DNA from 2 places in the Delftia sp. DT-2 genome. Region 1 is predicted to be linked to the other one. Evidence: riboswitches for the same ligand, from Rfam matches in the RefSeq annotation. Region 1 holds a riboswitch; the other holds the start of a gene.
The links. A riboswitch is a leader RNA that binds a small molecule or an ion and turns the genes downstream of it on or off. The one in region 1 is predicted to bind glycine.
Positions count from the first base shown of each region.

Region 2: linked by a shared signal. The riboswitch ahead of PO605_RS21575 (D-amino acid dehydrogenase) and the one ahead of gcvT (glycine cleavage system aminomethyltransferase GcvT) in region 1 are both predicted to bind glycine.

Region 1 is NZ_JAQOTI010000010.1:225,991-241,501, forward strand. It holds gene PO605_RS19685 (ABC transporter ATP-binding protein) at 1-124, shown strand, start outside; gene PO605_RS19690 (cupin domain-containing protein) at 192-578, opposite strand; gene PO605_RS19695 (AraC family transcriptional regulator) at 655-1,467, opposite strand; gene PO605_RS19700 (MFS transporter) at 1,528-2,991, opposite strand; gene PO605_RS19705 (LysR family transcriptional regulator) at 3,083-3,973, shown strand; gene PO605_RS19710 (amino acid permease) at 4,231-5,712, shown strand; gene PO605_RS19715 (VOC family protein) at 5,763-6,119, opposite strand; gene PO605_RS19720 (helix-turn-helix domain-containing protein) at 6,205-6,972, opposite strand; gene PO605_RS19725 (Lrp/AsnC family transcriptional regulator) at 6,978-7,433, opposite strand; gene PO605_RS19730 (sensor histidine kinase) at 7,892-9,538, shown strand; gene PO605_RS19735 (DMT family transporter) at 9,590-10,081, opposite strand; gene PO605_RS19740 (LysR family transcriptional regulator) at 10,180-11,097, shown strand; gene PO605_RS19745 (fatty acid--CoA ligase) at 11,113-12,717, opposite strand; glycine riboswitch at 12,887-12,998, shown strand; glycine riboswitch at 13,014-13,132, shown strand; gene gcvT (glycine cleavage system aminomethyltransferase GcvT) at 13,158-14,324, shown strand; gene gcvH (glycine cleavage system protein GcvH) at 14,459-14,833, shown strand; gene gcvP (aminomethyl-transferring glycine dehydrogenase) at 14,905-15,511, shown strand, end outside.
Region 2 is NZ_JAQOTI010000012.1:49,425-64,935, forward strand. It holds partial or broken gene PO605_RS21570 (beta strand repeat-containing protein) at 1-5,034, opposite strand, end outside; glycine riboswitch at 5,423-5,533, shown strand; gene PO605_RS21575 (D-amino acid dehydrogenase) at 5,627-6,958, shown strand; gene PO605_RS21580 (FIST signal transduction protein) at 7,000-8,235, opposite strand; gene PO605_RS21585 (PhaM family polyhydroxyalkanoate granule multifunctional regulatory protein) at 8,317-9,249, opposite strand; gene PO605_RS21590 (copper chaperone PCu(A)C) at 9,392-9,919, opposite strand; gene PO605_RS21595 (hypothetical protein) at 10,016-10,375, opposite strand; gene PO605_RS21600 (glutathione S-transferase family protein) at 10,492-11,154, shown strand; gene recD (exodeoxyribonuclease V subunit alpha) at 11,171-13,321, opposite strand; gene recB (exodeoxyribonuclease V subunit beta) at 13,318-15,511, opposite strand, start outside.

The sequences.
Region 1 (15,511 bases):
GGGCCAGGTCGTGCTCGACGTCAGCGGCGAGGAACGCGCCCGCATGGACGTGCCCGACCTGCTGCAAATGTTCGAGAAGGTGCGCGGCGAAAAGCTGGCAGACGACGCGCTGCTGCTGGGCTGAACGCCCCGCACTCCAGGAAACAAGGGGCGCTGCGGCGCCCTTTGTTCATGGGATGGCTACGGGCTGGCTAAACCCACACGTCGTTCAACGCCGTCCTCTCGCCGCCTTCCTCCCCGGTGTTCAGCACACCGCGCGGCTCGATCAGCATGAGGCGGGCTTCCCGCTCGGCGCTGGGCCTGTGCTCCGTGCCTTTGGGGACCACGTAGAGCTCGCCCTGGCGCAGCAGCACATGGCCATCACGGAAGTCGATGCGCAGCTCGCCGTCCAGCACCAGGAAGGCTTCATCCGTTTCGGCATGCGAGTGCCAGATGAACTCGCCCTGCACGCGCACGATCTTGAACTGGTAGTCGTTCATTTCGGCAACGACGCGGGGGCTCCACTGGCCGGTGAAGCGGCTGAATTTGTCGGGGAAGTTGATGGCCTCGCAGGGGCGGTTTTCAACGGGGAACGTCATGGGCAGACCTTATGAAAGCGTGTGAAGCCTCCATGCTAGGAAGCGCCTTCCCTGCGGTCTTGCACGATCGTGCAGCTCAGGCCGCGCCCAGGCGCCTGAGCCAGCGTGCGGGCGGCACGCCATAGGCCATGGCGAACTGGCGTGCCATGTGGCTCTGGTCGAAGAAGCCGGCCTGCAGTGCGGCATCGGCCACGCCCTGCCCCGCCAGCAGCAGGCGCCGCACGGTGTCCAGCCGGCGCATGGTCAGGTAGCGGTAGGGGCTGGTGCCGTAGAGCGCGCGGAAATCCCGGCACAATCGCCAGCGGTCCAGGCCGCTGGCCTGGGACAGCGCCTCCAGGGTTACGCCCTGCTCCAGCGAATCATGGATGCAGGCGCGGGCGCGCTCCACGGCCACCAGGTCCGGCAGACGCCTGAGCTTGCGCCGACCGGCCACGGCCTCCAGGGCCAGCGCCAGGTCGTAGAGGGCATCGTCGCGTGCCAGCGGCTCAAGGTCCTCGCCCAGGCATTGCAGCAAGGGCAGCAGCGCAGCCTTGAGCCGGGGATCAGCCGAAAGTCCTCCCTCGACGAAAGGCAAGGGCCTGCCGCCCAGCACCTGCTGGATCAGGGCCGGCTCCACATAGACCATGCGGTAGCGAAAGCCCGCGTCGGTGCCCGCGTGGCCGTCATGCAATTCATCGGGATGCAGCACCATGGCACCGCCCGGCAGGCTGTGCCGCTGGCTGCGGCGGTAGGCAAAGCTCTGCACGCCGGACAGCGTCAGGCCCAGCGCGTAGGTGTCGTGCCTGTGGGGCGCGTAGCCGTGCCCGCCGAAGTAGGCCTCGATGCGCTCCAGGCCTGCGCCCAGCAGCGAATGCCGGACCCAGTCGCTGGAGATGCTCGTTTCTGCCATGTGGGTTGGTGGTGAGGGGTGTGCAAAGCAGCCGCAGATGGTAACTGCGGGCCAGTGACCTCAAGGCGAGCAGGCAGGCTGCTCCGCGCCCGGCACGGCCTGAATTGCCGGTGCGCGGCGCATGGCCGCCGACACCACCCACCCCAGCAGCGCGATCAGCGCGGCACCCCATTCGGCCTGCTGCAGCCCCCGGGCGGTGGCCTCGCGCAGCGCAACGGGCGCCGTGAGTCCAGCCAGCGGCGCGGTGGCCACCATGACCAGCAGGGCCAGCCCCAGCGCCGCGCCCACCTGCTGGGCCGTGGCCGCAATGCCCGAGGCCACGCCCTGCTGCGCAGCCGCCACGCCCTGGCCGGCCACCACCCACATGGCGGTCCAGCACGCGCCCTGGCCCAGGCTGAGCACCACGAAGCCCGGCACAAGCCAGACATAGCTGCCGCCCAGCGGCAGCGCCCAGGCCATATAGGCCAGGCCGAGGGTGCCTGCGGCCCAGCCCCCCATCAGCACGGCGCGCGGCGTGGAGCGGTGCAGCCAGTGTTCGGCCCAGCGGATGCCCAGCGTGCAGACCGCCGTGGGCAGCAGGAAGGCCAGGCCGGCCTGCAGCGGGCTCCAGCCGTAGATCTGCTGGAAATACAGCGCCAGAAAGTAGTACTGCACGCCAAAGCTGCTCATGAAGATCATGGTCAGCAGCATGGCCGAGCGCAGGCTGGGCACGCGCAGCAGGGACAGCGGCATCAGCGGCGAGGCGATGCGCGCCTCGATGCGCCAGAACAGGACCAGCGCCGCCATGGCCACGGCCAGCGTCCCCAGCGTGGCGGCGCTGGCAAAGCCCCATTCAGGGCCTTGCACCAGGGCCGTCACCAGCAGGCTGCTGCCCACGGTCACGCTCAGGCAGCCGGCCAGATCGAAGCCCTGGCCCGGTGCGGCACGCCCGGTACGGGCCGAGGGCGGCAGAAAGCGCAGCGCCGCCATGGCACACGGCCAGGCCACGGGCACCAGCACCCACAGCACCCAGTTCCAGCCCAGCGTCTGCGTGAGCACGCCGCCCAGCAGCGCGCCGGCCGCCAGCCCGCCGGCCGACGCCATGCTCCACACGGCCAGGGCGCGGTTGCGCTCGGGCCCGGCCGCATACAAGGTATTGATCAGCGACAGCGTGGCCGGAAACAGCAACGCCCCTGCCACGCCCTGCCCTGCGCGGCCCAGCACCAGTTGCCAGGGCTGGGAGGCGAAGCCGCCGACCAGCGAGGCCAGGCCGAACAGCGCCATCCCCGCCACATACATGCGCCGCTTGCCCAGCAGGTCCGCACAGCGCCCGCCCAGCAGCAGGCAGCCGCCAAAGGCCACGCTGTAGGCACTGACCACCCATTGCAGGTGGTGCGCATCCATCTGCAGCTGCTGGCCCATGGCGTCGAGCGCGACGAAGACGATGGTGGCATCCAGCGCAATCAGCAACTGGGACAGGGACAGCAGCGCCAGCGCGGCGCGCGAGTGGCGCAGGGCGCCAGCGGGGGAGTCGTTCACAAGCATGGGAGCGATCCTAATTAATGCATTTCTGAAGATAAACATCAGATATTCATCTTTCTTATGCAAAATCGAATCAATCAAACATGCCATCGCCATGGACCTCAACGCCGTTCAATTGCTCATCAAGGTGGCCGAAAGCCGCAGCTTCACCCAGGCGGCAAGCCTGCTGGGAACCAGCCAGTCCCGCATATCGCGCGCCGTGGCGCAGCTGGAGAAAGACCTGGGCACGCGGCTGCTGCACCGCAATACGCGCAGCGTGTCGCTCACGCCAGACGGCTGCGCGCTGGTGGACCGCTGCGCCCCGCTGATCGCCGGGCTGGAGGAGGCGCGCCAGCTGGTCAGCGACCGGCGCTGCGCGCCCAGCGGCGTGCTGCGCATGACGGCGCCGTCCATGCTGGGCCGCATCGTGCTGGTGCCGCTGCTGGGGCAGTTGCTGCGCGAGCATCCGCAATTGCAGATCGACACCAGCTTCACCGACCGCATGGTGGACATGGTGGAAGAAGGCTTTGACGCGGCCGTGCGCATCGGCCCGCTGGCAGACAGCCGCATGATCGCCCGCGCCCTGCCGCCGCTGCGCTGGGTGACCGTGGCCTCGCCCGCCTACCTGGCGGCGCGCGGCACGCCGCAGACGCTGCAGGAGCTGGCGCAGCACAGCTGCATGGCCGTCTACAACCACTACCTGGGCCGGCGCGTGCCCTGGCAGTTCCTGGCGGGCAATGGCGAGATGCTGGACTGGCCTGCGCCGCAGACCGTGACCTTCGACAGCGGCGACCCGCTGGTGGAAGGCTCGCTGGGCGGCCTGGGCGTGGCCCAGGTCATGGAGTTCGCGGTGCGCGAGCACCTGCAGGCGGGCAGGCTGGTGCGGCTGCTGCCCCAGCACGAAGGCCGCGCCCGCGAGCTGTCCCTGGTCTACCCGCGCACGCGCCAGGCTTCGCCGCGCATCAAGGCACTGGCACAACTGCTGCTGGCGCAGACACAGTGGTGAGGCGGCAGCGGCCAGCCGAGCTGGCGTGGCGCCGCACACACAGTGGGTGCTGATTCAGATCGGCTTATGCGGGTGAAGGGAGATTAAACTGCTGCCTTTCCACGATGGCTGCGTTCTCGGACAATCACGCCTTTTCGTGGTGCATGCACCTTGATGGGGCCGCGACAGCGCGGCTCTTTTGTTTTTACCTGTTTTGCATTCCTGCCCCCGCGCCGGCCAGCGGCCACGCGGGATCTGATCCAACCATCGACACATCCATGGCAGCAGACAACTCCAAGAACGCCGCTCCCACCGCACTCAGGCGCGAACTCAAGGCGCGGCATCTGTCCATGATCGCCATCGGCGGCTCCATCGGCACCGGCCTCTTCGTTGCCTCGGGCGCCACCATCTCGCAGGCCGGCCCCGGCGGCGCCCTGCTGGCCTACATGATCGTGGGCCTGATGGTCTACTTCCTCATGACCAGCCTCGGCGAAATGGCCGCGAACCTGCCCGTCTCGGGCTCGTTCGCCACCTACGGCGCGCGCTACGTGGACGAAGGCTTCGGCTTCGCGCTGGGCTGGAACTACTGGTACAACTGGGCCGTCACCATTGCCGTGGACCTGGTGGCCGCCCAGCTGGTCATGGCCTACTGGTTCCCCGACGGCAACGGCATGCTGTGGAGCGCCCTGTTCCTGGCCATCATGTTCGGCCTCAACGCCATCTCGGTCAAAGGCTTCGGCGAGGCCGAGTACTGGTTCGCCGCCATCAAGGTGACCACCGTCATCCTCTTCATCGGCGTGGGCGTGCTCATGATCCTGGGCATCGTGCGGGGCGGCGCGCCTGAAGGCATCTGGGGCAACTTTGCCCTGTGGAGCCAGGGCGATGCGCCCTTTGCAGGCGGTTTCTCGGCGCTGATCGGCGTAGCCATGATCGTGGGCTTTTCCTTCCAGGGCACGGAGCTGATCGGCATTGCCGCTGGCGAATCCGAGAACCCCGCCAAGAACGTGCCCCGCGCCGTGCGCCAGGTGTTCTGGCGCATTTTGCTGTTCTACGTCCTGGCCATCCTGGTCATCAGCCTGCTGATCCCCTACACCGATCCGCAACTGCTCAAGAACGACCTGGGCGACATCAGCGTCAGCCCCTTCACCCTGGTCTTCGAGCGCGCGGGCCTGCTGTCGGCCGCCGCCGTGATGAACGCCGTGGTGCTGACCTCGGTGCTGTCGGCCGGCAACTCGGGCATGTACGCCTCCACACGCATGCTCTACACCCTGGCCTGCCAGCGCATGGCGCCGCGCATGTTCTCGTACGTCAACAAGCGCGGCGTGCCCACGATGGCCCTGCTGGCCACCACGGTCGTGGCTGCGCTGTGCTTTCTGACCAACATCTTCAGCCCCCAGCTGGTCTACATCTGGCTGCTGAATCTGTCGGGCATGACGGGCTTCATCGCCTGGCTGGGCATCGCCATCAGCCACTACCGCTTCCGCAAGGGCTACGAGGCCCAGGGCCTGGACCTGAACCGGCTGCCCTACCGTGCATCGTGGTTCCCGTTCGGCCCCATCTTCGCCTTCGTGCTGTGCATGGTGATCACGCTGGGCCAGAACTACGAGGCCTTCATGGCAGACCGCATCGACTGGACCGGCGTGGTCGCCACCTATATCGGCCTGCCGTTGTTCCTGCTGATCTGGGGCGGCTACCGCCTGGTCAAGGGCACGCACATCGTGAAGTACAAGGACATGCAGCTGGGCTCCAACGTCGACTGACGCCCTCCCAGTCCCCATGAAAACAGCCCGCAGATGCGGGCTGTCGTCTTTCAGGCATCGGCCGACCACACGGCCAGCTCGTAGCCGTCCGGATCGGTGAAGTGGAACCTGCGGCCCCCCGGGAACGCGAACACCGCGCGGCTGATCACGGCACCGGCCGCTTCCACGCGGCGCTGCGCCTCGGCCAGATCGTCGGCGTAGAGGATGACCAGCGGGCCGCCGGGCCGCACCTCCTCGCCCGTGGTGAAGCCGCCCGTCAGCCGGCCGTCGCTGAACTCGGTGTAGCTCGGCCCGTAGTCTGTGAAGGTCCAGCCGAAGGCCTCGCCGTAGAACGCCTTGCTGCGTGCGATGTCGGCCACGTTGAATTCGATGTTGTCGATCTGGTGGTTGTTGCCCCTGATGCCCATGTGATGCTCCATTGAATGTCGGTAGGCCGCCATCATCGGCCACGCAGGGGCATGGCATCTTGAACAAAACGGCCAGCCGGGCCGCTCAATCCAGCAGTTGCTGCAAGGCAGCGCGGGGCGTGATGCCGCACAGCGCCCTCACCTCGCGCGACAGATGCGCCTGGTCCGCATAGCCGGCCTCCGCCGCCAGGGCCGCAAGACCTGCCTGCCGGTCAGACCGTGCCAGGGCCAGCAGGCGCTGAAAGCGCAGCACGCGCTCCAACGTCTTGGGGCCGTAGCCAAACTGCGCGTGGCACAGGCGGCGCAGGCTGCGCTCGGACATGCTCAGCTGCGCGCGCATGGCGGCCAGCACACCGGATTCGTCCCGCCCGGCTGCAGCCGCCACACCGAACAGCTGCATGGCCTGCCGGTCGGGCTCCGGGGCGTCGCGGCCCATTTGCACCAGTCCATGGATGAACACGGCCTGCCCTGCGCCCGGCTGCGCATCGTTGATGCGATGCACCCACTCGCGCGCGCGCGGCCCCAGCAGATCGCCCAGTTCCACCGCCTGCCCCACGATCTCGTCCATGGGCAGGCCCAGCCAGGCGCTGGCCGCACCGGGGCCGAAGCGCGCCCCCCATACCTCGGACCCCGGCACGAGCGCGGGCCGCGCAGCCACCCTGTCAGGCCCCACGGCCAGCAGCTGCCCGCCTTTGCAGACGATGTCCACGCAGCCATCGGGCACCACGAGAAAGCCGCCGGCATAGTCCGAGGCCACGGTGCTGCTCCACAGGCACTGGAAGTGCGGCTGCAAGGCGGGCGGCGGGGAGTGTTCGCGGTAGGGAGCGGGCGGCGGCGCCTGGCCAGAAGGCATGGACTTCAGACCCCCAGCGGCAGGTCCGCCTTCTTCAGCGTGCGCAGCACAAAGCTGGACTGGCTGTGGCGTATGCCCTTGATCTTGTAGAGCTTCTCGCGCAGCAGGCGCTCGTAGTCGCGCGTGTCCTTGACGACGACGCGCAGCAGGTAGTCGTACTCGCCCGAGACCAGATGCGCCTCCACCACCTCGGGAATGGTCGCCAGCATCTCGCCGAATTTCTCCAGCGTGTTGTCCGAATGGCTGTCCAGCGTGACCTGCACCAGCACCGTATCGCCCAGGCCCAGCGCCAGCGGGTTCAGGCGCACGGTATAGCCCTCGATCACCCCCGCCTCTTCCAGCTTCTTGATGCGTGCCCAGCAGGGCGAAGCGCTCAGGCCCACGGCGGCGCCGATTTCCTGCAGGCTGGCGCGCGCGTTGGCCTGCAGGGCGGAAAGAATCTTTCTGTCGAGGATGTCCATGGCCGGCAATCTACTGCAAAACAGGCAGGCGCAGAATAATTTTCTGTAGCAACGCCTGTTTTGAAGAAATAAAGCAGCATTTTCTGAGACCAGACGCGCACACTTGTCTGCATGGGAGCACGCTTACCGGCGCAGCAAAACCATTCACCCAGCCCCGCCGACTACCGCCAGCGCCCGGATGCGTGATCCCCTCAGGAACCCGTTACAGGCCGCCCCGCTTATCCGCAGTGGGGCGGCCTGTTGCATTGGGGCACCCGGCAGGCATCCGCAGACACCCGGCAGCGCTTTCCCGCAACGGCGGCCGGTGCACAATGCCTCCCGCAAACGTGCACGCCCATGCACTGACCCTGACGTCGGGCATGCATGGGCGCTCGCCACATCAACCAATCGGCCCCTTGATCCACACCCAAGACAATCCCACCGAAGGCCGCCGGAGGCACTGGCCAACGGATTCTGCAATGCGATGGCTGGCGCAAGCCCTGGCAGCCGCAGCGCTTCTGGCGCTGCTCACCCGCTTGCTGCCCAACCCCCAGGCAGCCCAGGGCATCGCGGTCTTTCCCGGCAGGAGCATGGCGCCGGCCGCCATGCTGCTTTACGCGTACATGGGCTCGGCCCTGGCCATCACGCTGATGAGCCTGATCCTGTGGTGCTGGCTCAGGGAAAGGCTCTACATTCTTTGCGCCGCGCTCCTGGCAGCCGGTTTTGCCTACGCTGCTTTCCGTTACCGGCCCGAAGGCCTGTGGCTGCCCGGCGCCGACCAGCCCCAGCATGCGCTGTCCATCGCCTACTGCAGCTTCTGTGTGGTGGCGACGGTGTTTTTCAGTCAATTGTTCGAGTTCCGTCGCCATTGGATCTGGGCTGCGCACCTCTTCAGCGTGGTGGCCTGGCTGAATGCCATCGCACTGGGCCTGGCACTGTTGGGGGGCTATGCGCAGATCTCGCGTGCCGTGGTGTTCACGGCCCTGGTGTCCACATCGTTCGGTGCGGTCTTCGTGCTGTACCTGCTGGTGGTTCGAAGGCAGTGGCAGTACCTGCCGGGCGCGCTGGCGTTTGCGGTGCCTTCCGCCCTGGGCATCCTGAACCTGCTGAGAACCCAGGGCCTGTTCCCCGATGTCGCGCTGCCATCGGCCCAGATGCTCTGGTTTGCCGGGCGTGTTTCCGAGGCCATCCTGCTGGGAATGGCGGTGACCAACCGCACGCGGGTGGCGGAGCGCGCCCTGCGCAGTGAGCGGATGCAGGCCCTGTCACGCGCCCAGGCGGCCGAGCGCGAGCTGGAGTCCAAGGTGCTGCAGCGCACCGCACAGCTGCAAACGGCCCAGCAGGCCCTGCAGACGGCCTTGCACAGCGAGCGGGAGATGCGGCTGGAACAGCGCCAGTTCTTCAACATGATCAACCACGAGTTCCGCACCCCACTCACGATCGTGGACGGCGCCGCGACCGAACTGCAGACGTTCCCGACGACGGACGCGGACTCCCTCATCGAGCAGGCGTCCCAGATACGCAGGGCCTCGCGCCGGCTGATGACCCTGGTGGACACCTGCCTGATCAACGACCGGCTGGACGCGGGCGCGTTCCGGCTGCAACTGGAGCAGACGCCATTGGATGAACTCCTGGAGGAGTCTGCAGAGCTCGTCGGCTGGTCCCGGCGGCATCGCCTGAAACTGGATCTGGAACAAGGCCCGCAGCAATGGCAATGCGACCCTGTCCTGGTGCGCATCGCCATCTCCAACCTTGTCGGCAACGCCATCAAATATGCCAAGGCGGGCGACATCACCCTGGCCGCCCGCTGCGATGCGTCCGGTGACCTGCTGATTTCCGTCAGCGACCAGGGACCGGGCCTTGCGCCCGAAGCGGCAAGACAGGTTTTCGAGCCCTATGAACGCGCAAGCGCCACCCGGCACGTCAACGGGCATGGCCTGGGCCTGTCCGTGGTCAGGCGCATCGCCAGGCTGCACGCAGGCGACGCGTTCTTCCAGCCGGCTGCCGGAGGCGGGGCCTGCTTTGTCATCCGGCTGGGCCGGCTCCTGCCCGGCACGGCAGATGCCCGCCAGGAATGTCCGCCAGCGGCAAGGCCGGCCGCCGTGCCGCCGGGCATGCCCGCCTGACGCGGGCAAGGCCGGGGCCTTTGCCCCTGAAGCAGGGCGTGCTCGCGGCGCTCATGGCGCCGCCGCTGCACGGGCCGTCCCGCCCTGCACCACCAGGAACACGCCGCCCAGGATCAGCGCCACCCCTGCCAGCCGCGACCAATTGACCGGCCTGGCGCCCAGGCCCATCAGGCCGAAATGGTCCACCAGCACCGAAACCACGATCTGCCCCGCCACCACGCAGACCAGAAAACCGCCCGCGCCCAGCTTGGGTGTCACGGCCGCCGCACTGGCCACATAGATGGCACCCAGCACGCCGCCTATCCATAGCCACCACGGCCCCGCGACTGCCTGCGCCACCGCGGGAGTGGGCGCGCGCATGGCCCAGAGCGCGGGCACGACGACCATCACGCTCACGGCCAGCGAAGTCAGCGCGCCCCACAGCGGATGGCCCAGCACCCGCCCGACCATGGCGTTGCTCGCCGCCTGGAACGGCAGGATGGCGCCAGCCAGCAGTGCCATGCCCACGGGGGCCATGGCCAAAATCGTGTTCCGTCCTGTCATGCAAAGCATCCTTTTCCTGTTCGTGAATCCATGCCTGAATGCTCTCGCATCCGCTGGATGAATGGAAATCGTTTGTGTGCACGTTCTATATTCATGGCATGGATGAACTGCGCCGTATCGACCTCAACCTGCTGCTGGCCCTGCACGCCCTGCTGGCCGAAAAACATGTGACGCGCGCGGCCCTGCGGCTGCACAAGAGCCAGCCGGCCATGAGCCATTCGCTGGCGCAGCTGCGCGAGCATCTGGGCGACCCGTTGCTGGTGCGGCGCGGTGGCCGCATGGCGCTGACGGCACGCGCGCAAGGCCTGGTGCAACCGCTGGCGGATGCGCTGGGCAGCCTCAACGGCTTGCTGGCACAGGCGGAGTTCGACCCGGCCCACGCACGCGGACGGCTGCGGCTGGCGCTGTCGGACTACGCATCGCGCATCGTGCTGCCGCCGCTGATGCGGCATCTGCGCCAGCACGCACCCGGGCTGGACCTGGCCATCAGCCAGTCCACGCGCGAGGTGATGCTGGCCCAGCTGGCCGATGGCGAACTGGACCTGGCCCTGGGCCCCTTCCCCGACGCACCCGACCTGCCCGACGGCATCGAGGTGCAGGATCTGTTCCAGGAGCAGTTCGTGAGCGTGGCCGACCAGGCCGTGCTGCCGGCACGCGGCGGGCTGTCACTGCAGGACTGGCTGCAGCGCCCGCACGTCATGCTGGCCATGCGGCCCGACGCCAGCGAGGAGATCGAACGGGCGCTGGCCGCCCAAGGCCTGAGCCGCCGCGTGGTGCTGGCCCTGCCCCACTGGAGCGCGGCGCTGGAGGTGCTGGCAGGCACCGACCTCGTGCTGACCGTGGGCAGCCGCGCCATTGGCGACCTGCGCCGCCACAAAACGCTGCGCCGTTTCGCTCCGCCGCTGGAGCTGCCCCGGTTTGCCTACCAGCAGGCCTGGCATGTGCGCAAGCAGGGGGATGCCATGCATCGGTGGCTGCGCAACTCGATGGCGCAGTGCTGTTCTGCGCAGAAGTAAGCGCAGGCCGCAGCCTCAGGCTGCCACCACCACCCTCAGCAACTGCTTCTGTATCTTCCCGCTGGCCGTCTTGGGCAGGGCTTCGCGGAAGTGGTAGCGGCGCGGGCGCTTGTAGGCAGCCAGGCGGTCGCCATGGACCAGGAAGGCGTCCAGCGCCTCGGCCGTGGGCGTGGCGCCAGGCTTGGCGACCACGTGGGCGGCGACGATCTGGCCCCAGCGCTCGTCGGCCTCGCCGATGACGGCGACCTCGAGCACATCGGCATGCTCGACCAGCGCGTCTTCCACTTCGCGGGGATAGACGTTCTCGGCACCCGAATTGATCATGTAGTCGATGCGGTCGCGGATCCAGAGATAGCCGTCGTCGTCGATGTGGCCCAGGTCGCCCGTGTGGTACCAGCCGTGCGCCAGGGCGCGGGTGTTGGCGTCGGGGCGGTTGAGGTAGCCGGCCATCATGCAGGGGCCGCGCACGAGGATTTCGCCCACCTCGCCGGGCAGGCAGGCCTCGGCCGGGTCGGTGGGGGCGTTGTCTTCGCGCAAGCGGGCCACGATGAGGTCATGGCCCATGGAGGGCAGCCCGGCCGAGCCCGCGTGCGAGAGTTGCTCGCGCGGCAGGAGGATGGACATGCAGGGTCCCATCTCGGTGGTGCCGTAGACCTGGACCAGGTCGCTGCCGACCTTGCGCGTCCATTCGCGGATCAGGTGCGGCGCCATGGAGGCGCCGCCGTACTCCACCAGCCGCAGCGCGGGCGCCTGCTCAGGCGAGGCGATGGGGTCGGCCAGCAGCATGGTGACCATGGTGGGCGCCGCGAAGAAGAAGCTCACGCGCTCTTCGCGGATCAGGCGCCAGGCCTCGGCCACGTCAAAGCGGCGCAGCAGCACCTGGGTGGCCCCGGCCTGCAGGCGCGGCAGAAAGCTGGTGTGCAGCTCGGCCGTGTGGTTGAGCGGCGCCATGGCCAGGCCCACGTCGTCGCGCGTGAACTGCATGGTCTGGTGCATGAGGGCGTTGTGCGCCAGCTTGCTGCGGTGCGTATGCAGCACGCCCTTGGGCCGGCCCGTGGTGCCGCTGGTGTACATGAGGATGCAGGGGTCGCTCTCGCGCACATGGGCCTGGGGCGGCGCGCTGCTGCGGCCCCTGGCCAGGGCGGACAGGCGCTGCGTGGCCCAGACCGGCAGCGGGTCGGCCGGGGCATCGTCGGCAAAGATCCAGTGCTCGATGCCCGTGCCAGTGCCGCCGCCTTCGGCCTTGAGCAGGGCCTGGGCGCGTGCGGCCACCTCGCCGCCCTCGTGCTCGAAGACCAGGGCGCGCGCTGCGCCGTCCTTGAGGATGAAGGCCAGCTCCTGCGCCGCCAGCCGGTAGTTGATGGGGTTGAAGATGGCGCCCAGGCGCGCGGCCGCCAGCATGGTGAAAACAAAGGCCGGCGTGTTGTAGAGAAAGGCCGCGACCACGTCGCCATGGCCTATGCCCAGCTCGGCCAGGCCGTGGGCGTGGCGGTTGACTTCGGCATCGAGCTGGGCGTAGGTCCAGGCGCGGCGCTCGCCGCCCTCCCACGCGACCAGGGCTTCCTTGTTCGGCAGGTAACGTGCCGGCCAGGCCAATGTGTCTCCCAGCGTCTGCTGCATGTGCGCTTCTTCCTTCTCGCTAACGAGATTTCATATATCGATGCACCTCAATGTAGGAGATTTTTTAGACAGTTATGCAATTTGCAAATGCATCCATGCAGGCAAGCGCATGGAGTTGCAGTCGGCCCGCGGAAATCCCGAAGCCGCGCGGACGCTGGCCGCAGCTAGAATGCGCCGGTCAGGAGAGAGTGCCCGCCCGGCCGCAACGGTCGCAGGCAGCGGCACCGCCGAAGGCGCAGGGTTCGCCCCGAACGCTCAGGCAAAAGGACTGGCACCGCCTGCCGCCACGGCCGCAGGCGTTCCTAGCTGGAGAGAGATGCAGGGCACGGCGGTGTGCCCCATCCACCGAAGGAGCAAGCCCCACGCATGGAAGGTGCGGGTGAATCTCTCAGGTAAAGCGGACAGCAGGGCAGCACATCCCGGAGGACCGGGATGGCGTTATGCCTTGTTCCTTGCCTGAAAGAGAGCCCTCCTTGTCCGCTGCCTCCACCACCGATCTGCTCAGGACCCCGCTGTTCGACCTGCACCAGGAACTGGGCGCGCGCATGGTGCCGTTTGCCGGCTACTCCATGCCCGTGCAATACCCGCAGGGGCTGATGGCCGAGCACCTGCACACCCGCGAGGCGGCAGGCCTGTTCGATGTCTCGCACATGGGCCAGATCAGCCTGCGCGGCCCGGATGCCGGCGCGGCGCTGGAATCGCTGCTGCCCATGGACGTGCTGGGCCTGGGCGAACACCGCCAGCGCTACGGCCTGCTGCTCAACGACGCGGGCGGCATTCTGGACGACCTGATGTTCGTGCGCCGCGAGGACGACCTGTTCCTGATCGTCAACGGCGCCTGCAAGCATGAAGACCTGGCGCACATCCAGGCCCGCATCGGCGGGCGCTGCGAAATCGAGCCCCAGTTCGACCGGGGCCTGCTGGCGCTGCAGGGCCCGCAGGCCGCAGCCGCCATGGAGCGCCTGCTGCCCGACACGGCCGGCCTGGTGTTCATGACAGGCGGCCACTTCGACTGGGAGGGGGCCGAGCTGTACATCACGCGCAGCGGCTACACCGGTGAGGACGGCTTCGAGATCTCCCTGCCCGCCAGCCACGCCGAGGCCTTTGCCCGTGCCCTGCTGGCCCAGCCCGAAGTCAGGCCCGTGGGCCTGGGCGCGCGCAATTCGCTGCGCCTGGAAGCCGGCCTGTGCCTGTACGGCAACGATCTGGACACGACCACCACCCCGGCCGAGGCCGCCCTGAACTGGGCCGTGCAGAAGGTCCGCCGCGCAGGTGGCGAGCGCGAAGGCGGCTTTCCCGGCGCGGCCACCGTGCTGGCCCAGCTGCAGTCGCCCGAGCTGCTCACGCGCAAGCGCGTGGGCCTGGTGGCCCTGGAGCGCGTGCCCGTGCGCGAAGGCACGGAGCTGCTGGATGCCGGCGGCCGCAAGGTCGGCCAGGTCACCAGCGGCCTGCTGTCGCCCACGCTGAACCAGCCCGTGGCCCTGGCGTACGTGGAGCCGGGCAGCGCCGCCGTCGGCACCACGCTGCAGGCCATGGTGCGCGGCAAGGCCGTGCCCATGCAGGTGCAGGCCACGCCCTTCGTGGCGCCCCGCTATCACCGCGGTTGAGGACAGCCTGCGCGCTTGGCGTGGATCGAGTTCGGCGGATTCGTTTTTCCTGCCATCGCATGCCGCTACAGTGCGCACTGACCTTTCTCAAACCGCGTTTCACAGGTTTTTTTCAGTTTCTATCGGAGCAAGCCATGAGCATCCAGTATTCCAAGGACCACGAGTGGATCAACGCCGCCAACCCTGACGCGGCCATCGTCGGCATCACCCTCCACGCGCAGGACGCGCTGGGCGATGTGGTGTTCGTCGACCTGCCCGCCGTGGGCACCAGCTTCAACCAGGGCGATGTGGCCGGCGTGGTCGAGTCCGTCAAGGCCGCCGCCGATGTCTACATGCCCGTCAGCGGCGAGATCGTCGAAGTCAACGAGGCCCTGCGCGACGACCCCTCCCTGGCCAACAGCGACCCGCTGGGCGAAGGCTGGTTCTTCAAGGTCAAGCTCAGCGACGCAGGCCAGCTGGCCGCGCTGCTCGACGAAGCCGCCTACACGGCCTTTGCCCAGAGCAACTGACGCCACTTTCCGGCCAGGACGGGCGCCAGGGCCCGCCCTGGCGCTTTTCAGCTTTTGAGACAGGTCCCTCCATGCTGATGTCCTCCACCCAGCCCCTTGCCGCCCTCGAGAACGCCACCGAATTCGTGGCCCGCCATATCGGCATCGCGCCCGAAGACGAGGCCCACATGCTCAGCGCCATCGGCGCGGCATCGCGCGATGCGCTGATCGACGCCATCGTCCCGCCCTCCATCCGGCGCCACCAGCCCATGGCGCTGCCGCCAGCGGCCACCGAGGCCCAGGCGCTGGCCGAACTCAAGGCGCTGGCAGGCCGCAACCAGCTGCTCAAAAGCTTCATCGGCCAGGGCTACTACGGCACGCACACGCCCGGAGTCATCCTGCGCAACATTCTCGAGAACCCCGCCTGGTACACGGCCTACACGCCCTACCAGGCCGAGATCTCGCAAGGCCGCATGGAGGCCCTGGTCAACTTCCAGACCATGGTCTGCGACCTGACGGCCATGCCGATTGCCAACGCCTCCATGCTGGACGAGGCCACGGCGGCCGCCGAGGCCATGACGCTGGCCAAGCGCTCCGTCAAAAGCAAGAGCAACCGTTTCGTGGTGGCCGGCGATGCCCACCCCCAGACCATCGAGGTGATACAGACGCGCGCCGCGCCGCTGGGCATCGAGGTGCTGC
Region 2 (15,511 bases), on a different contig from region 1:
TGCTGTACTGGTGGCAGTGATCGAGCAAATGCCCAGAGTTGCGCCACTTGTTCCAGTGGTGCAAGTGGCTGACGCGCCTGCCGCACCACCGTTCAGCTTCACGCCGGCAGCACCGGCAAAGGTGACGACCTCGCCGCCCTTGGGGTTGCCACCGGCATCGCGCACATACGCTTCCACCACATCGGTTGCCGTGCCATTTGCCGCCGCGTTGTCGCTCACGACACGCAGGCCCGAATTGCTTGCCGAGGCATTGCCGGCGACAAAGGCCATCGATTGCGGGCTGTTGCCGATGGCAGTTGCACCCACCGTGGTGGCGGCCGAGTAAGTCGATGCGGTCACGCTGGTGAACGACACCGAGCAGGTCGCCGCCGCACCAGCAGTCGTGCAGATGGCGGTGGCAGGCGCCGCTCCGGCGGGCGTCACGCTGAAGTTCACGGCAACGCCGGTGACCGGATTGCCGAACGCATCCTTGGTGACCACGGAAACGACGTCCTGGCCGCCGCCGGCTGCCTGGTTGTTCACATCGACCGACATGGTCGAATTGGCGGGATCGACGGCACCTGCCGTAAAGACATAGGCAGCCGTCGCACCGTACGTATTGCCACCGGCGCTGATGCCGCTGCCGCTCAATGCGCCGCTCGCGATGCTTGCGCCGGAAGTGTAGGAACCCGCGACGGTTGTCCTGGCGGTGACCTGGCAAGTACCGGCCGCATTGGTGGTGCAGGTACCGCTGAAGGTGATGTTTGCGGTGGGAGAGAACGTGACAACGCTTCCGGCCACCGGATTGCCGTTGACATCTCCCACAAACGCTTCAAGCACATCTGTCGCCGAGCCATTGGCCGTGGCCGGACTGCTGACGGTACGCACCCCCGACTTGGCGGGGTCGGCGGCATTGGCCGTGAAGTTGATCACGGCCGGACTGCCGTTTGCCACGCTCTGGGTGGTGGTGCCGTTGTTGTCCGTGGCTGTGAAGCTCGCCGCACCCGCCACGGTGGATGTCACCGTGATGGAGCAGCGCGCTGGATTCGCATTGGCCGCAATCGTGCAGGAAGTTGCCGACGGCGTGCCGGCGCCGGTATGGACAAAGCCGATGGTGTGGGCGACCGTATCGACGGTTGCATTGCCATTGGCGTCCTGCAGTGCAACGGTCACCGTGCCGGTACTCGTACCGTCGGCCATCACCGAGAGCGGCGTGGCACTGAGCAGATTGCCACTGGCTGTATTACTGGGCGGCCCGGCAATGAAGTTGACCGATACCGGACTGCCATTGCTCACGGCCGTTCCGTTGTCCGTTGCCGTGAAGCTTGCGGTGCCGACCGTGGCCGATTTCACCGTCACGGAGCAGGTGGCCGGATTGGCGTTGGCCGCGATCGTGCACGTGGGTGCGGCCGGCGTGGTCGTGCCCACGCCCGTTTTGGTGAAGACAATCGTGTGCGCCACCGTATCCGTGGCGGGATTGCCATTGGCATCGCGCAGGGCCACGCTGATCGAGCTCGTGGCAGTGTTGTCTGCGACAACGCTGAGCGGACTGGCACTGATCAGGTTTCCATTCGCGCCATTGCTGGGCGGGCCGGCCGTGTAGTTCACCACAGCCGTAGCCGTGGCGGCCGAGCCATTGATGGTGAAACCAAAGGTGCCACTGCCGACTGCGGTAGGTGCCGTGATGGTTGCCGTGTACACCCCTGCGCTGCACGACCCCGCGCCGACCGCAGGCGAGCCCTGTGTTCCGCTGTTCAGCGTGAAGGCCACCGTATTGGCACAGGTTGCAATCGAATTGCCTGACGCATCCTTGAGCTGCGCCGTCAATGTGCTGGTTGCGGTGCCATTGGCAATGATCGAGGTCGGACTCGCAACGATGGTCGAGGCGCTGGTACTTGGCGGACCCGCCGTGTAGCTCACTGAAGCCGTAGCAACTGCGGCAGAGCCGTTGATGGTGAATCCGAAGATCCCGCTGCCGACCACCGTGGGCGATGTGACGGTGCCCGTATAGATGCCTGCGGTACACGAGGCCGCGCCCACACTCGGCGTTCCCTGCGTTCCGCCGTTCAGGGTGAATGCCACCGTGTTCGTGCAGGTGTTGATCGGATTGCTGCTGGCATCGACCAGTTGCACGCGCAGCACGCTGGTGGAGCTGCCGTTGGCCACGATCGATGTCGGTGTGGCGACTATCGTCGATGCACTCGTGCTCGGCGTTGCGGCCACATAGGAGACCGTTGCGGTGGCAACAGCCGCAGACCCGTTGATGGTGAACCCGAAGGTTCCGCTGCCGACCAGCACCGGCGATGTCACCGTCCCCGTGTACATGCCGGCACTGCAGCCCGTGACGCTGACGGCAGGAACGCCTTGCGTCCCCGCATTGAGGGTGAAGGCCACCGTATCGGTACAGGTGGTGACAAGGTTGCCTAAAGCATCCTTCAACTGCACGGCCAAGGTGCTGGTGGAGACGCCGTTGGCCGCAATCGATGGCGGACTCGCGGCGATTTCAGAACCGGTCGTGCTGGCCGGCAGCCCGGTGAAGCTGTAAGCAACCGGCGAAGGCTGATAAGTCACTGCGCCAGATACCGGGCTTCCACCCAAGGGAAGATTGGAGAACGTGGCACCAGCGACTGACGACGACAAGGTCACGGGTGTGGTGAATGTTCCGGCGACACTGCTGCTGGCATTGATGGGAGACGCGCACTTTCCGCTGGAGTCGGTCGTGCAGCTGACTGCGGCGGAGCTGCCATTGAACGTGACACCTGCAGGCGGCGCTGCGAAGGTAACGGTGTCACTGCCCCCCGTCCAGGCATTGCCTTGGCCGTCAACAATGTAGACCTCCAGCAAGTCGCTGCTGCCGACAGGTTGATTGTTGGTCGTCGCCAGAACGCCGGATTTCAGGGCACAGGGAAAACCGGTGACGCTTGCAGCCGTTGAAAGCTGCGAGGTCTGGGCTCCACCGGAATTGCTGTCCGTCACTGTGACCCGCACCTGGCCGCTGAGATACGAAGGAACGGTCAGCGTTCCCGAGGCTCCGGCCATGGTCCCTGAGCCCAGATAGACCTGTGCGTCGTTGGCGCCCGCGCCGGTCGGCGACCAAAAGGCTTCCACCGTATACGGTGCCGGCTCGCTCGCATTGGCATTTGCCGTGATATTGAATGTCCAGGTGCAGGCGGCGGTGTCACTGGCGCCAACGCCAAGGGTCGGGGTCCATCCGGTTTGTCCATTGGCCGTCGTCAGCAAACTGATACCTGAGTTTGCAGCCACAGGCACGGAAAACAGCGTGTTCTGAGAAATCTTGAAGAAATCATGCGTAATGATACGAATGGCACTTCTCGACTGGCTTGTCATCTTGTTGTTGCCAATCAACCCTGGTGCCGTACCCGTCCCACTAATATTCAACCCGTCCCCGCCGCCAGTGAAATTGTTATCGGTCACCGTCACTACCTGCGTCGTGCCTGAGGCTGCCGTATTCACCGTCGGTGCCGACACATGCGTTGGCGATGACCCGGTATAGGCGGCGATAGGCAGCGAGAAGGTATTACCCGTCACGGCCAGACCAATTCCATTGGCCAGGCTGATCGTTCCATCAACCGACACCACGGCCCTGGGCGCATTTCCACCAGTCGGGCTCAGTGCGATATTCGAATTTTTGATCGTCAATCCGTTGACGGTCATGTTCGACATGACCTGGAAAAACTGCTCGAGCTGCATTCCCCCGATAGGGTTGGGCAGATTCGTTACCGTGAAATTATCGACAACGATGTTGGAAACCGTGCCTGCACCGTTGCTTGCGGCAACGGAAATGGCCGAGCCCTTGTTATTGCCGTAATTTCCATTCCATATCGCTGAGTTGATTGTGCTATTGGCAAAGAATACGTTTTGTGCGCCTTGATGAATCTCCGCGTACAGCTCGCAGTTGAACGGCGTCCCCTCTCCCGCAGGGGTTGGCGCCACATTCACCAGACCGACGCGATCAATGATGACATTGTTTGCTGAGGAGCCAACGACGAATACCGCTTCGCCACAGGTCATGTTGGGCGAATTGGTGAGAGTGATATTCTTCCCACCAAGATAAAAGGTTTCCCAGGCGGAGTCCGCCCAGTTCTGGACTTGTATGACTCCCCCGAAATCGATGGTCAATGAGCCCGTGCCGGCTGGCACGGTGCCTTTGATCCAGTACCAGGCGCCACCGGCACCAGTGGTGGTGCCCGTATCGCCGCCGCTGATCATCTGGGTTTGACCACAGGCATTGGTGGCTCCCGTCACGGCGCCGGACTGGGCTCCGCTGACGAATGTATTGGCACAGCGCACGTAAACCGTCTGATTGTCGACATACGGATGGAGGTTTCCCGCCGCATCCTTGGATGTCCCGCTCTGTATGGTTCGTACCGACGTGGTCAGTGTCGGCGCAAAGACGATGGAAACATCGGCACTCGGATCCAGCGTTTGCAGCGTGTAGTTGGCTGCCTGAATGGCCGCTCGCAGCGTGCACGCGCCAGCAAAGGTGCCCCCCAGCGTGCTGACACAGGTGGTTGGTGTCGTTGCATTGGCATTGGGAGCGTCGCTGTTGTCGGTGACCGTGAAGACGATGGTCGCCGCCAGTGCCGTGGATGAGATACCCGCGCATGAAAGCAGCAGCAAAGAGAAAAGGCACTTCGCTGCACGCCACTTGCGAAAAAATGCCGAACCAGGCAGGCGATTGAAAGCATGCATGATATTCCCCGTTTTCTCAAGGAGATATGACAGGAAAATGATTTTCCCAATGGCAATGGCCATCAGTTGTACCCAGCGCATTTGCATCGCCGTACCTCGAATAGTTCTATTTGAATCACGAGCCCACAACTCACCTTGCAGCCGGTGAGTTTGGAAGCAAAATTTTTCGCGCAGATCCTGCGCGTCAATCAAAAAAAGGCGGATTTCCATCAACGCTTGCGCGCTGCTCCACTGCCCGTTGAGCGGACACACCTTCAGTCGGGTTTGCGACGCAAAACATTCCTCCCTCGACAAACCATATTCAACGTGCTTGTATTTTTTCAGTGACGGACCAGTTTCCATGGACCCGCACCTGTGCAACGGTAAGTCGCCTATCAGACATATATACAACCCATGGTTAACCCATGCAGGTCCAATCGACCAGAACATGCACTGACAAACCACTGCACATATCGATAGACTAAATCATGTTTTTTTCTATTTCAATAGTTTTTTTACATGAAACCAGAGACTCGTACCAGCGCTACGAGGGAGGCGCTTGAGCGATCTAGGGAATACCCTGAATCAGCCACACCACATACAAGTAACTGGTGGTATCCCCAATACGACTGGAACTGGCTGCGCAAGCCCCATAGAATCGCCCCTGCAGGAGAGCAGGCGGGCGCCACGGTGCCGAGCCTCACCGAAGGCGCAAACTCCCATACACGCTCAGGTTCCGTACTGCAAACACAACATGCCGTCTGGAGAGCCGCCGCACGCAATGTGCGGCGCACCGAAGGAGCAAGCCCCGTTCCCATGGACGGCGGTGAATCTCTCAGGTACCAAGGACAGGGGGAGCGGCAGCTGCGTCACGACGGACGCCGGCTGCCTGCTATCCAGACCATAGCGGCCAGCTTTCGCGTGACCCGGCACATGCCTTTGAAAGGGCATCGTCATGCGCGTCATCGTTCTCGGAGCCGGCCTGATCGGCACCACGTCGGCCTACTATCTGCAATCCCTCGGTCATGAAGTGACCGTCATCGACCGCCAGGCCGCGCCCGGCGCCGAAACCAGCTTCGCCAACGGCGGGCAGATCTCGGTCAGCCATGCCGAACCCTGGGCCAACCCCGGCGCACCGCTGAAGTTGCTGGGCTGGCTGGGCCGGCAGGACGCCCCCCTGCTGTTCCGCCTGCGCGCCGACATGCGCCAGTGGCTCTGGGGCCTGTCCTTCCTGCGCAACTGCACGCCCGCGCGCACGCGCCACAACATCCAGCAGATCGTTCGCCTGGGCACCTACAGCCGCGAGGCCCTGCAGCAGCTGCGGTCGGACACCGGCATCCAGTACGAGCAGCGCATGCAGGGCATCCTGCACTTCTACACGAACGCCCGCGAGTTCGAGGGCGCGCTCAAGCCCACCGAGCAGATGCAGGCCCTGGGCTGCGACCGCCGCCTGATCGACGCCGACGAAGCCGTGCGCCTGGAGCCGGCCCTGGCCCATGTGCGCGGGCAGATAGCGGGCGCCACCTATACGGCCGAGGATGAATCGGGCGACGCCAACCTCTTCACGCGCGAGCTGGCACGCATTGCCGCCACCACGGGCGTGCAGTTCCGCCACGGCCACCACGTCATGGCGCTGCGCACCACGGGCGCAGGCGCCAGCCGCCATATCGACCATGTGGAGGTGACCAATGCCGATGGCCGCTACGAACGCATCCAGGGCGACGCCTATGTGTTGGCCATGGGCTCGTTCAGCCCGCTGCTGGCCCAGCCGCTGGGGCTGCACCTGCCCATCTACCCGGCCAAGGGCTACTCCGTGACCCTGCCGGTGCTGGACCCCGCCAAGGCCTACCAGGTCAGCCTGACGGACGATGAGTTCAAGCTGGTGTTCTCGCGCTACACGGGCGCGCAGGGCGACCGCCTGCGCATTGCCGGCACGGCCGAGTTCAACGGCTACGACCGCAACCTGGACCCCGTGCGCTGCGAGGCCATCGTGCGGCGCGTGCAGCAGCTGTTCCCCGGCGCCGGCGATACCGGGCGCGCCCAGTTCTGGAGCGGCCTGCGCCCCGCCACGCCCAGCAATGTGCCGCTGATCGGACGCTCGCCCATCGCCAACCTGTTCCTGAACACCGGCCACGGCACGCTGGGCTGGACCCATGCCTGCGGCTCCGGCATGGCGCTGGCCGACCTGGTCAGCGGCAGGCAGCCGGCCGTGGATTTCGATTTTCTGGGAGCCGCAGCCATGGACCCGGATCGCAGCGCAGGCACGGTGCGCCCGCGCGCGGTCTGAGGTGCAGACGGTGTGTACGGCGTGTACGGCGTGTACGACGCCTAGGCAGTGAACACCATCAACACCCCGGCGAAGCGGTGCAGGCGGGCGTCCATGATCTCGGCTTCGGCGACGAAGCCGATCAATGGCACATCGCCCAGTGCGTGGCGCAGGGTGCGCAGTTCGGCATCGGGGCCGCCGAACAGGCCGCCGCCGCGGCCCCGGCAACTGATGTAGATGGCGCCACGGATGCGGGGCTGTGCCTCGCCTTCGGGCGCCGCCTCCTCGGGCTCCGCCGCATCGCGCAGCGCAGCGCCCAGTTGCAGCAGTTCCTGGCGCGCCACCTGGGCCTGGCGGCGGCAAAAGATCACCGAATGCCCGGCCTCCACGGCCGAGGACAGGGCCACGCCCTGGCGCAGCGGGTCCAGGCCAACCAGGGTCAGCACCTGGGCCTCTTCGGTCAGCACGCCGTGGGCCAGGCCCCGGCCCGGCGGCGCAATGGCCGCCAGCGTGGTGCGGACCGTGGTCAGCGCGGGCTGCCAGTCGCTGCCTTCCAGCTCCACGCCCAGCAGCTGCAGCAGGCGCTGCAGGGCCGGGTCGCCATCGAGCCTGGTGACCAGGGCGCCGCGCGCCTCGGTGATCTCCAACCCCTCGCCCAGCGGCACGCAGCCCTGGGCCATGCCCGTGATGCAGGGCACGCCGGCACCGAAGGCCACGCCTGAAAAGCCACCACGAAAAATGCCGCGCGCGTCCGCATGCTGCGCATGCAGATCCTCGGTGCGGCAGGCGATCTGCACACCCTCCACGCCATCTTCTCCGTCATCGCCCACGCCGCCGAACAGCAGGCCGGACTCGGTGCGCTCGGACAGCTCGTACAGCAGCTCGGCCAGCTCGGGCTGGCCGCCTGCGGCATGGACCAGGGCCGAATGGGCCGTGAAGCCGGCCTCGCCGCCAGGCGCATGCAGGGGCGCCAGGCCCGAATACAGGCGGTAGTGGGCGGCCGGTACATCCAGCAGCATCACCGCGAGCGCGGTTCCTGACAGGTACTCATGCGACATGGCCAGAACGCCGCCGGCCGAGCAGCCGGCCCAGTCCGCCACATGGGGCAGGGCCCTGGCCAGATGCTGCAACAGCGGCCGTGCGTGGGCGGCATGCGCATGGGACAGGTACACCAGTCCCAGACGGGGCCGCTGCGCGTGGCCGGGCCCGGCCATCTGCAAGCGCAGCTGCTGCAGCACCGCGTCGGCCGCGGCGCGCCAGTCGGAATGGCTGGCATGGCCTACAGGAAACAACGACATACCAACCTTCTTTCTAGCCCCGCCAGCACCCGGCTTGCGGGTGGCTGGGGCCTTGCGCATCCATGGGTCCGGCCCGATCGGTCAACGCGCCGGCCGGCTCTTGGCTGCCGGCTTGCTGGCGGCCGGCGCCTTGGCTCCAGCCTTTGCAGCGGTTTTCCTGGCAGCCGCTTTGGAGGGAGCCTTGGCAGCGGTCCTGGGGGCTTCGGCCTGCGCCGCCGGCTTTGCGGACGGCGCCTTGGCAGGGGAGACCGCCGCCGCCTTGCCCGCCTGCGCAGCAAAGGCGCTGGCCTGTGCCGCCATGCGGTCCATGGTGGCCTTGGCCAGGTCACCGGCCATGCCGGTGGCGCGCTGGGCGGCCGCCACGGCCTCCGGGGCCATGGGCTCGGCCATGGCCTTGGCGGCGATCTGCTGGAATTGCTGGGTCAACGCGCCCCACCACTGCATGGCCTGGCCCATGGCGGCGGCCTGGGCGGACTCGTCCTTGGGCGCCGCAGTCTCCGCGGCTGCGGGTCTGTCGGCGGCCTTGGCCGCCTCGGGGGCTGCAGGCGGCGCGGCAGCGGCCTGTGCGGGCTCGGGCTGCGGCTTTTCCTTCTTGCTCGCCCGGCTGGCGGCCGAGGACATGGGCCAGTCCGAAAGGTCGCCCTGCCCCGCGCTGGCGGCGCCCTTGGCCGCGGCGGTGGCTGCGGCGGTTGCGGCTGCAGGGAACTGGAAGGCCTGCGCCAGCTCGCCCATGCTGACGTTCATGCCCTGCAAGGTGGACAGCGTCATGCGCTGCACTTCCAGGGCCTGGATGGTGGCGGACAGCGCCTTGCCGTTCTGGTCGAGCCAGAACTGCACGGCCTTGAGTTCGGTGATGCGCTTGTCCACCTCTTCGATGCTCACCGTGGGCGCCACCCATTCGGGCAGGCGCCCCAGGGGCCGGGCGGTGGCCGATCCTGCACTCTGGGCCAGGCCCTGCAGGAAGTCGAAACCGGGGATGAACTTGCCGAAACCGAAGGAGGACGCATCACTCATGGCAGCACTCGCTAGGACTGGGTTGGAAGAACATGCCGGTGAAGCACACCGGCCATGCGCTCAGCTTAACCCAGGCACACGCCAAGTCCATCGCAAGTCATGCACGGCCCGCTGCGCACAAACCCGGTGGATGACAAAAAGCTCAGTGGGAGTGGCCGGCATGTCCGCCGTGTCCGCCATGCGCGCCGCCCTGCGCAGCCGATGCCGCACCTGCGCCGGGCGCCATGGCGCGCACGGGGACCTGCAGGCTCAGGCGCGAGGTCTCGCCCTTGGCGTCCTTGAACACCAGGGTGATGGGTACCTGACTGTCCTTGAGCAGCGGGCTCTTGAGCTGCTGCAGCATGACGTGGTAGCCGCCGGGCTTCAGGTCCACGGCCACGCCCTTGGGCAGGTCCAGGCCGTCGATGGCGCGCATGCGCATCACATCGCCTTCCATCTTCATTTCATGCACCTCGGCCACGCCGGCGGCGGGCGACTCCACGCCCACCAGGCGCAGCGGCTCCTCGGCCGTCAGGCGCATGAAGGCGCCCGTGGCCTGCTGGCCCGGCACGCTGGCACGCGCCCAGGCGGCGTCGGCCTTGACATGGGCCGCATCGGCATGGGCATGGGCCAGGCCCATGGACAGGGAGGCGGCGATCAGGAAAGGGGTGGTCCATTGACGCAGTGTCATCACGGTTTCTCCAGAAATTTCAATGCATTGCGGCACGGTCTTCGTGCCTTGCAAAAAGGGTTGGCCAAGCGAAGGAAGCGGGAGTGAATCCGGGAGTCACCGGGGCGGTGCGCGGGCCTGGGGCAGGGCCGGCATGGCCACGCTGTGGACGGAGGCCGGGTGCGCCCGTGGCTGCGCATCTGCCACCAGCGGTGCCGGGGCCGCACTGCACCGGGCGGGCGGCGGCGCCAGCGGGGGCAGGCACAGCGGGCAGTCGATGCCGTGGCTGCCGGCAAGGGCATCGTCCTGACCGGCTGGCGAGGGCACCCAGACCGATTCGCCAGCGGCCGAGCACAGGCGCTCCCAGCCCGAGGCGCGCGCCAGCGGCGCAAACGCCGAAGCCAGCGCCACGCACAGCCACAGGCCCAGCGCCCAGCGGGCGCAGGCAGCCAAGGTGGAGGGCAGGCGAAGCGGCATGACGTCATTCTAGGGGTCTGCCCCAGGACGTCATGTCCGTGACCCCGCCAGGCCCTGCCCGCCCCTACCATCGCAGGCGCATCCCCCAGCCCTCACCAACACCCTAGGAGACACCCATGCTCACCCTGTGCGGATTCGCGGCCAGCAACTACTACAACAAGGTCAAGCTGGCCCTGCTGGAAAAGCAGCTGCCCTTCAACGAGGAACTGGCCTGGCTGGGAGAGACCGACATGGCGCTTTCTCCGCTGGGCAAGGTGCCCTACCTGCGCATCGACGACGGCCGGGGTCTGTGCGAGTCGGCCGCCATGGTCGAGTACGTGGAGACGCTGTCGCCCTCGCCGGCCCTGCTGCCGGCCGACGCCTTCGAGGCCGCCAAGGTGCGCGAGCTGTGCGTGTACCTGGACCTGCACCTGGAGCTGGTGGCGCGCATCCTCTACCCGCAGGCCTTCTTCGGCGGCCAGGTCAGCGACTCCACCCGGGAGCGCACGCTGGCCCAGCTCGACAAGAACGTGGCGGCCTTCGCCAAACTCGCGCGTTTCTCACCCTTTGTGGCGGGCGACAGCTTCACGCTGGCCGACTGCTGCGCCATCGTCCACCTGCCCCTGGTCAGCGCGGCCAGCAAGATCGTTGGCGGCCGCGACGTTCTGGCCGACCTGCCCGTGCGCGAGTACCTGGCACGCATGGCCGAGCGGCCCACGGTGCAGCAGGTCAATGCCGACCGCAAGACCAATACGGCGCTGATGATGGCCCGCTACGCCAGCGACAAGACCCCGGCCTGAGGCGCGGGGCCTTCACTCACTCCTGCAGCCAGCGCAGCAGCCCGCTGGCGCGCTGCGTGGGGCTGCCAACGGCCGAGGCCAGCAGGCCCGGCACCTCGGAGAACAGCGAGAAGGCCTGGCGGGCGCGCGTGATGCCGGTGTAGACCAGCTCGCGCCCCAGCACGCTGCCGCCGCGCGAGGGCAGCACCAGGGCGGTGTGCTCGAACTCCGAGCCCTGGCTTTTGTGCACCGTCATGGCGAAGGCGGTCTCCACATGGGCCATGCGGCTGACGCCGACCGAGCGCAATTCGTCGCCCTGCAGGAAGTAGACGCGCAGCAGTTGCCCTGGCTGCCCCTGGTGCGCTCCCGGCAGCGCAATGCCGATGTCGCCGTTGAACACGCCCAGCTGCGCGTCGTTGCGCGTGACCATGACGGGACGGCCCGCATACCATTCGCCGCCCCGGCGGATCACGCCCTGCGCATCCAGGGCCTGCTCCACCGCGCGGTTGAGGCCGGACACGCCCCAGTCCCCCTCGCGCACAGCGCACAGCAGCCGGAAGCGCTCGAAGGCCTGCAGCACAGCGACCACCCAGGCGCGGTGCGCTGCCTCGTCGGCGCCGGCCGCATCCGGCCGGCCCTGCAGCGCCTGGGCATAGAGGGCATAGCTGGCAAGACCGCCGCGCCCGTGCACGGCCAGTTCGGTCACGGCGTACACGCCGCCGCCATGGCGTTCCCACAGCTCGGAACCGGCGCCGGCTTGCGTGCCGGCATCGAGCAGGGCCTGGGCCTTCACCGCCTCACCGGCATTCACGGCGTGTGCCAGCTGGCCGATGGGGCCGCCGAAGCGCCGGCTCTCGCGCAGCATGACGGTGTGCTGCGCCAGCGCTGGCGCACGATCGCCGTCGGGCGCCGCGAACTGCGGCGGCAGCCGCTGGCCCGCCACGCGCAGTGCGTAGTCCAGCGTGTCGGGCAGGTAGCGCCCGGCCTGGGCATCGCGGCACAGGTCGCCCAGCACGGCGCCCGCCTCCACCGAAGCCAGTTGGTCCTTGTCGCCCAGCAGCACCAGGCGGGCGCCGGCCGGCAGTGCCTCCAGCAGCGCCGCCATCATCTCCAGGTGGACCATGGAGGCCTCATCGACGATGAGCACGTCCACGTCCAGCTGCCGCCCTGCATGGAATCCCCAGTGCCGCGTATCGGGCCGCGCGCCCAGCATGGAGTGCAGGGTGCGCGCCGCAGCCATGCGCTGCACCAGGCCCGCCAGGTCGATCTCGCCGCCCATGCTGCCCTGCAATTGCAGCAAGGCCCCGTCGATCGATTGCTTCAGCCGCGCAGCCGCCTTGCCCGTGGGGGCGGCCAGGGCCACGCGCAACTGGCCGGCATCGGGCGCCGTGGCAAACAGCAGGGCCAGCAGCCGAGCGGCGGTATAGGTCTTGCCGGTGCCGGGGCCGCCCGTGATCACCGACAGCCGGCCGCGCAGCGCCAGCGCGCAGGCCAGCTTCTGCCAGTCCACGGCGCCACCGTCCGCCGCAGGCGGGAACAGCCGGTCCAGCCAGTGGCGGGCCAGGGCTTCGTCCAGCGGCTGGCCGGCCACGGCCTGCGCCGCCGTGCGCTGGATGACGTGGGCGGCCACGGCGCGTTCGTAGTCCCAGTAGCGGCGCAGGTACAGCAGCGGCGCGGGGCCGTCTGCGCCGGCCAGCACCAGGGGCTGGCCGAGGTCCTCGCTGCCATCCTGTCCATCTACCTGCTCCCCGTGCACCACGCGCACCACGGGGCTGGCGCTCAGCGCCGCAACCCAGCCGGACAGGCGCGCAGGCAGCATCTGCCACAGGGCCTGCTGCGCGGGCAGCGCATCGGCCGGCCAGGCCAGCACGTCGTTGGGGTGGCCGGCCAGCGGCGCCAGGGGCAGGCAGCTGTGGCCGCGCCCCTCCATCTGCGCCAGCAGCGCGGCGGCCACCAGCAAGGCGGGCCCGGCCTGTGCATCCTGCCCGGCGACGAAGGAAGCCAGCGCCGCATCCAGCCGGCGCAGCAGGCCCGCGTCGGCCCAGCGGCGCAGCAGGGCCAGCACTTCATTGGTGTCTGGCGGCACGGCGCCCGGCGAGTCGTCGCCCGGCGGTTCGCCGCCCGGCCGTTCATCGAACAGGTCCAGCGTGGCCGTATCGATGGTGCGCGAACGGGGGCGCGGGCTCATGGCAGTTCCTCCGCGTTGGCGCGGCCGGGACCGAGCAGTTCATCGAGCGCATCAAGCAAGGGCAGCTCGGGCGCCATGGCATGCATGCCACCGGCCGGGCCATCGATGCCGCGCAGAAAGTAGTACAGCGCGCCGCCCAGCTGGCGCTGCGGCTCGTAGGCCGTGCCCAGCCGGCTGCGCAGCAGCCGGTGCAGGGCCAGCAGGTAGAGCGCGGCCTGCACGTCGTAGCGGTGGTGGAGCATGGCGCGGGCCAGGGCCTCCTGGCCGTAGGCGGCGCCGTCCGGGCCCAGGTGGTTGCTCTTGTAGTCAAGCACCCAGTAGCGGCCCTCGTGGCAGAACACCAGGTCGGCAAAGCCCATGAGCATGCCGTGCAGCGAGCGCTGGGGCAGCGCGGGCCGCTCCTGCCCCGGCAGGATGAAGCGCCGGCACAGCTGGTCGATGCGCTCGGCCGGCAGCTGGCGCGCGGGCAGCCAGAACTCCATCTCCGACAGTTGCGGCCCCAGCGTGGCCAGCGTGACATCCAGCGGCACCAGCGGCTGGTGGACCACGGCCGTGAGCCAGGCCAGCAGGTCGCGCGCCTGCTCGCCCCGGCCCGCGCGCTCGCAGCGGCGCACCAGGCGATCAGCGAGCGCACCCTGGCCGTCCACGGGCAGGGCAAAGTCTTCGCCGCCCAGCCATTCCAGTTGGTCGTGCACGAAGTTGCCGACCACGGGGCCGCGCAGAAAGCGGTGCCAGACCGCAGGCCCACCGGCCGGTCCATTCTGCAGGGGCTGCAGGCCCGCCAGGCCGGCGATGTCCGCCAGTTCCGGCGATGGCGGCGGCTCCAGCGCCTGCTCATCCTCGGCCGGGCGCTGCACGGCCACGGGCAGCACGGGCAGGCTGGGCGCGGCCATGGCGCGCACCAGGGCAGAGAAGCTGCCGATGCCCCAGCGCGTGTCGAAGCGTGCGTCGTAGGGCCGGGCATCGTGCAGCGGCGTGGCAGCGTCCGGCGGCTGCCAGCGCGTGCGCTGCAGTGGCACGGCATCCAGGTCGCGCCAGGCCATGTGCGGGTCTTCGCTGCACAGCTGCTGCAGGCCGTCGCGCCAGCCCTGGGCCGAGCGCGGCTCGGTGCCGCCCAGCAGGTAGCCGGCTGCGCCCTGCTCGTTCACGCAGGCCTTGCCGTTGCCGCGCTTTAGCGGGGCCAGGCCCAGCCACAGCGCATGGCGCGGGCGGGTGAGCGCCACATAGAACAGGCGCAGGTCCTCGCGCAGCCGCTCGCGGTCGGCCTGGGCCAGATCCTCGTCGCTGAAGTCCAGCAGCAATCGGCGGGCGGGAGCCGCATCGTCTTGCGACTCGTCCTGCGCGGACAGGGTCAGGAACGGCGTTCTGGCCCGCTCCATGGGGCGGAAGCTGCCCGCAAACGGCAGGCAGACCAGCGGGTACTCCAGGCCCTTGCTCTTGTGCACGGTGACGAGCTTGACCAGGTCGGCATCGCTTTCCAGGCGCACCACCTGCTCTTCGCTGCCGCTGCCCGGCGTCTCGATCTGGGTAGCCAGCCAGCGGATCAGGGCCTGCTCGCCCTCCAGCTGGGCGCTGGCGGTCTGCAGCAGCTCGGCCAGGTGCAGGTAGTTGGTCAGGCGCCGCTCGCCGCCCATGGCCGGGTCCTGCAGCCAGCGCACGGGCAGGTCCAGCCGGTACAGGGTCTGGCGCAGCATGGCCAGCACGCCCAGGCGCAGCCAGATGCTGTGCAGTTCGCGCAGCTGCTCGCTGCGCACGTCAAAGGCTTCCTCGTCGGCGGCCAGCCAGGCCAGCTCGTCCAGCGACAGGCCGATGAGCCGCGTGGCCAGGCCCGCGCGCACGGCCTGGGCGTCCAGCGGCGCGGCAACGGCGCGCAGCCAGTACAGCAGGTCATGGGCCTCGTCGCTGGCGAACACCGAATCCTGGTCCGACAGGTAGACCGAGGCCACGGCGCGCGCCTGCAGCTCTCGGCGCACGGCGGCCGCCTCTCGGCCCGTGCGCACCAGCACGGCGATGTCGGCAGGCCGCAGGCGCACAAGGCGGCCATCGGGCTGCACAAAGCCGGCCTGCGGGTCGGTCAGCCACTGCACGATCTGCTCGGCGCAATGGGCCGCAAAGCGCCGCCGCACCTCGTCGGCCGCCAAAGGCAGGGGAATGCCGGTGTCCTCGTCGCGGCCCGCGCTCCAGGCTACG